Regions from separate parts of the Ureibacillus sp. FSL W8-0352 genome, predicted to be linked through region 2. Evidence: riboswitches for the same ligand, from Rfam matches in the RefSeq annotation. Region 2 holds a riboswitch; the other holds the start of a gene.
The links. A riboswitch is a leader RNA that binds a small molecule or an ion and turns the genes downstream of it on or off. The one in region 2 is predicted to bind FMN.
Positions count from the first base shown of each region.

Region 1: it holds a riboswitch for FMN, as region 2 does, so the genes downstream of both, ribE (riboflavin synthase) here and NST98_RS01625 (ECF transporter S component) in region 2, are expected to answer to the same signal.

Region 1 is NZ_JBBOQT010000001.1:1,828,262-1,831,474, forward strand. It holds gene NST98_RS09395 (bifunctional 3,4-dihydroxy-2-butanone-4-phosphate synthase/GTP cyclohydrolase II) at 1-792, opposite strand, end outside; gene ribE (riboflavin synthase) at 807-1,451, opposite strand; FMN riboswitch at 1,677-1,811, opposite strand; gene rlmD (23S rRNA (uracil(1939)-C(5))-methyltransferase RlmD) at 1,966-3,213, shown strand, end outside.
Region 2 is NZ_JBBOQT010000001.1:320,927-324,139, reverse strand. It holds gene NST98_RS01630 (sodium-dependent transporter) at 1-1,055, opposite strand, end outside; gene NST98_RS01625 (ECF transporter S component) at 1,266-1,847, opposite strand; FMN riboswitch at 2,076-2,210, opposite strand; partial or broken gene NST98_RS01620 (response regulator) at 2,303-2,528, opposite strand; gene NST98_RS17250 (ABC transporter permease) at 2,489-2,728, shown strand; gene NST98_RS01615 (hypothetical protein) at 2,805-3,086, shown strand; gene NST98_RS01610 (hypothetical protein) at 3,172-3,213, opposite strand, start outside.

The DNA.
Region 1 (3,213 bases), 1.5 Mb from region 2:
TTTTGAATGAAAAACATCTCCCGTTAAACAAGCTGAATGAATTCGTACAAGCGGTGTTTCTCCTTCATGGATATCCCCTTTTACTAATGCCACATGTTCCAATCCATCAACATCATTTTCATAACCAATCATTCGAAAATTTCCGAATGTTGTCGGCATATTTACTGATGCTGCCCGACTTACAACCACTTCATTTCGGAAACGATAACGAACTAATTCCTCAATTGAAATAATTTTTAAATCATGTGCTTTTGCGAATTTCAATAAATCATCGAGGCGAGACATTTTTCCGTCATCCCCCATAATTTCGCAAATCACACCCGCAGGAAATGATCCTGCAATCCTAGCTAGATCAACTGCAGCCTCTGTATGCCCTTGTCTTTCCAATACTCCATTTTTCTTGGCGATAAGCGGAAAAACATGTCCTGGTCTGCGAAAATCTTCTTTTTTCGCATCATCATCTATCATTTTTAAAATCGTTGTTGAACGCTCATATGCACTAATGCCTGTTGTCGTGCTAATATGGTCGATACTAACGGTAAATGCTGTTTGATGATTGTCTGTATTATTTGCAACCATTGCATGTAAATCCAATTTTTGTGCCAATTCTTCTATGATGGGCGTACAAATTAAACCTCGGCCGTATGTCGCCATAAAATTGATAGTCTCTGGTGTTGCATGCTCTGCTAAAGCCACTAAATCCCCTTCGTTTTCCCGATTTTCATCATCCACAACGATGATGGTTTTCCCCTTTTTCAATTCTTCAATTGCTTCCTCGATCGTGTTCAACATTAAAACCACCATCCTTAAAATCCTTTTTGAGTTAAAAACTCTAACGTAATTTTTGATTCTTCTTTTTGATTGATTTTCTTTAAATGATGTAACACGTATTTTCCCAACATATCCGTCTCAATATTCACTTGATCGCCAATCCCTTTCATTCCTAAAATCGTTTCTGAATACGTATGAGGAATGAGAGAAATTGTGACGCTTGTATCACTAACTCCAAAAATCGTCAAACTTGTCCCGTCAATCGTAATGGATCCTTTAGGAATACATTGTTCTAACAGTTCTTTCGGCATCTCAATTTCGTAATACACTGCATTGGATACCGGCTTTTTGCTGCGAATCGTTCCTACTCCATCCACATGACCCGACACAATATGACCACCAAAACGTCCACCAGCTGCCATTGCCCTTTCTAAATTGACATAGTCTCCTTTTTTTAACTGATGAATCGTTGTGGCTTTTACAGTTTCCGGCATGACATCTACCGTCATTTCATCTTTTGTTAAATGAGTAACTGTTAGACAAACGCCATTGACAGCAATACTGTCTCCTAAAGACGCATCTGACACAATTTTTGGAGAATGAATAACGATTTTCATACTTTTTTCGTCTTTTTGAATAGCAGTGACAATTCCTTTGTCTTCAATTAAGCCAGTAAACATGTAAATCCCCCTCATTCTTTTAATAAAAGCAAAAACCCCATTAAGCGAAAACTTAACGGGGTTGGGAGAATGATGAATTTTTAGGCATGACAAAAAAGCCTGTGTACAGGCAAATTTTTCACGTATACCTAAATAAAAACTCCCGCTTATATGCGGGAGATAGGATGTAAAAAAGGGTATACTAAACTAGCCCATTAACTAACGATTAATGGGTATTTTTTACAAACCATCCTTCTCCCATCCAGACTTTCACTGTCGGCTTTGGATTCTCACCAAATCCTGCTCCAAAAGAGCTCGCGGGCTTAGAAGCATTGCTTCATCACCGCCGATTGGGAATTTCACCCGACCCCGAAGGATATAAAAATATTTAATTATCTATAACAATAACACTTATTTCGGAGAAAATCCACATAATCAACTGATTTATTATCTTGCACTAATCATACATATGCAATTTTACCTATCCTTATTCGATTGCTATAATATTTGAAGATTGAATAAAGGACGTGAAATGATGTCTGAAAAAGTGCAAATCGAAATCGGTCAAAAATTTCCATTAACAATTAAACGACTTGGAATCAATGGTGAAGGTGTCGGCTTTTTCAAGCGGAATGTTGTATTCGTAAAAGGAGCACTTCCTGGTGAAGTCGTCACAGCAAAAGTTTCAAAAATCCATAAAAATTTTGCCGAGGCGGAAATTGTGCGAATTAGAGAAACTTCAAAAAATCGCATAACCCCTCCATGCAAAATTTATGAGCAATGTGGGGGATGCCAATTACAACACTTATCATACGAAGGACAGTTAAAAGAAAAGCGTGATATCGTTATTCAAGCTTTAGAAAAATATGTACCACAGATTGCTGAAAATGCAGAAATACGTATTACTATTGGAATGGACAATCCATGGCATTATCGAAATAAAAGCTCTTTCCAGGTACGAAAAAATGGTAGCTATGTTTCTGCCGGATTGTTCGTCGAAGGCACGAATAAACTCTTAAATATCAATGATTGCATCGTACAACATCCTGTAACAACAAAAATTACTGTCGGCATCCGAAAGCTTTTACAAAAACTGAACATTCCAATCTATGATGGAAAATCAAAAGGATTTGTTCGCACCATTGTCGTTCGTACAGGTATTCAAACAGGAGAAACACAAGTTTGCCTTGTTACGACGAAAAAAGAAATTCCTAAAAAAGCGGAATTAGTACAAGGCATAAAAAATTTGGATTCAAGCATTGTTTCCATCACTCAAAATATCAACCCTTCAAAAACTTCCTTGATTTTTGGGGATGATACCATTGTACTTGACGGCAAAGAGACGATACACGAAAAATTAGGAGAACTTGCTTTTGACTTATCTTCCCGTGCATTTTTCCAACTCAATCCAAAACAAACCGTTGTTTTATATGATGAAATCAAAAAAGCCGCGGGGTTAACTGGCAAAGAAACAGTTGTAGATGCCTATTGTGGTGTCGGAACAATCGGTTTATGGCTTGCGAAAGATGCAAAAGAAGTACGTGGAATGGATATCGTTCCTGAGTCCATTGAAGATGCTAAAAAAAATGCACAAAACCACGGATTTACTCATGCCAAATACTATAACGGTCCAGCAGAAGAGTGGCTTAAGAAATGGGCGAAAGAAGGATTTGTACCAGACGTTGTAACGGTCGATCCACCTCGTACTGGTCTTGCACCAAGTTTTATTAAAACCGTATTAAAAATTAAACCAAAACGATTCGTCTATACTTCTTGCAACCCA
Region 2 (3,213 bases):
ATAAAAACGATGATTCCTAAAATGACAGTTAATTTCGTGCGGCGAATATGTAATTTCTCAATTAACGCAGCAACGATAATCTCATACATGCTAAAAGATGAAGTGAGCGTTGCAAATAAAAATAATATCAAAAACATCGCCAAAAATACTTCACCGAAAGCCATTTGACTAAAAGCAGCAGGTAAAACCATAAACAATAATCCCGGTCCTTCAGTTGGCTCCATTCCAAATGTAAAGACAACTGGGAAAATTGCTAGTCCAGCAAGAAATGAAACCAAAATGGTTAACACAACAACCCATGTTGCTGATTGAGGTATGCTAACTTCCTTTTTTAAATAGGAACTATAAGTTACAAGGCACGAAAATCCTACCGCCAGTGCAAAAAAGGACTGTCCAAGAGCAAACAATAACGATTCCCCAGTAATATTTGAAAAATCTGGCCATAGGAAAAATTTTACCCCTTCCACTGCTCCATCTAAAGTTAAGCCGCGTACTACTAAAATAATAAATAGAATGAATAATAACGGCATCATAACTTTATTGGCTTTTTCAATTCCGTTTTGCACTCCTAATGCAATGACTAATACATTTGCTAAAGTAAATAGTGCAAGACCTAACAACGTAATCCATGGCGTCCCTATAACATAATAAAAAAAATCTCCTGGATTGGCATTCGGCTCAATGACTCCTCCAACCAATGAAACGCCACTGTATATAAATATCCATCCACCTACAACACTGTAAAAGGATAGCATAATAAAGCAACCGATAACTCCTAACTTCCCAATCCAAGACCAGCGAAGATTATGGGGGGCTAATAATTTATATGCTGTTACTGCTTCTTTTTGAGTGCTACGACCAATAATATATTCCGATAATAGCATTGGCAATCCTATGAGAAGGGTGAAAATAACAACGATTAAGAAAAAAGCTCCCCCTCCGCTTTGACCTGTCACATAAGGCATTTTCCAAATAGCGCCGAGTCCAATGGCTGCCCCTGCCGAAGCTAATATAAATCCAATTTTACTCGTCCATTGCCCTTTATTTTGATCCATTGTAAAAATTCCTTCCTTTATGACTTTAAACTAATAAACATGATGATTACATCATATCAATTTTTTAAAACAATATAAACTTTCTATAATATTGATCGAACGGAAATATAATGTAAGCAATCATACAATTCCTTCAAAAGTGTATTCGTAATTTACTCAAAATAAAAGAGGTTTGCACAAAACAGCAAACCCCTAATGATCTATGTTCTATTATTGTTTTTGCAATAAATATTGTGCTCTTTGATTTTCAATCCAATTTCTCATCGTTCTAAATAACATCAATACTAACACCATCAACAAAATACCTTTGATAATATTAAATGGCAAAATTCCTAGAACGATAGTTTCTTTTACATCAAATGTACCCATTCCTAAGAAATATGTGTACATTGGCAGGAAAGCAACATAGTTTAATACGCTCATGCCAATTGACATCGTAAATGTTCCAGCTATCAGTCCAAAGATTAACCCTTTTACTGAATTAGTTCTTTTATATACATAGTAAACTGGCATGATAAACAAGATCCCTGTTGCGAAGTTTGCCATATGTCCCACTGGCACCCCAGTAGAAGCACCCATAAATAGCCAATTCAAGATATTTTTAATGAATTCAACTAAAATTCCTGCAACAGGTCCCATCGTAATTGCCGCAATCAATGCAGGAACATCACTAAAATCAATCTCTAAAAATACCGGAAAATACGGTAATGGAAAATTTAAAAACATTAAAATAAATGAAATACTCGATAGCATTGCGATTGTTACAAAAGAACGCAATTTCATTTTGTTCATTAGCACTCTCTCCTCTTTGCTGATTCAACTCGCAAGAAGAAAGGCACATAGTCGACTTCGTTAAAAATTAAAATCCCTTATGCCAAACTAGCATAAGGGAGAAAACGGGTACACGAAAAGCTACACATGACAAAAAGAGAATAGGAAAATAGCGCGTTGGATTAATACAAAAATTTCCAACACAATAATTGCCACGTGTCTAGGTTACATAACGAAAAACGACCGTACCTTCATCTTCTCCCATCCAGACTATACTGTCGGCTTTGGAATCTCACCAAATCCTGCTCAAAAAGAGCTCGCGGGCTTAAGAACAACCGTTCTAATACCGCCGGTCGGGAATCTCACCCTGCCCCGAAGATGAATCATTATTTTATTATTAATTTAGTAATATTATAGGAGTATTCCGAGTATTTGTAAAGGAATTAATATGAAGTATTAAAACAATCATTCTTTATTATTATATAATCATCAGCTCTTAGTCCAAGCCCAAGCAAACGATCCTCATCTTCTCCTCTTGCCGTTGAAAAAATAACAGGTATATTCGAATATTGGCGAATGGTCGATAAGATAGAATCCATCGCCATCTGGCAACATCACATCTAAAATTGCTAGATCAGGCTTAATCAATTGAATCATTTGCTTTGCTTCTTCACAGTTTGTTGCTTGATAAATACGCTGAAACTGCAAAATGGGAGTTAATGATATTAACAATTTCTTCATTAAACTGTGTTTTTTTGCCAATTTTATCGGCCATTTGCGTTTCTCGTATATGTGATATGGAACATAAAGGGGATACGTGGAAACTGTTACTTACCCTTTCGATGAATCAAAAACAGATGTATTTCGCAAAATTCTTTTGTTCTTCAATCATTTTATTGTAAGAATTTGTTAATTTTTATTCATTTGGGCATTTGGTATGTATAAAATGTACCTTACGAATTACTATTCATTTTTTTATTGGGTACATCATTGACTTGTTTTACCATCATTGCATTGCAGCAATGGGCATCGATGACATTAAAAAATCAAGCTTTTTCCTTAACACTTGGAATGATTGGAGCATTTCTTGGTTTAACGAGCAACTTTATCTCATCTAAATTCCAAACATTCATTATTTGGAGCTATTACATGCTCTTGAGTCCTATAAAGCAATTGTACCTCGATGAACAAGTGCACTTTACCATTCAAAATACCAATACTTTGATACCCTTATTTGCTATATTAATCGTCTATGGATAAATGCGATAAAAATCGAGTAGGAGGGAGTGATTAGCTCCCGTCCTCTCACACCACCGTACGTACGGTTCCGTATACGGCGGTTCAATTAAGATAATTGACGCAAGTTTTCATAACTTCCGTGAATAGC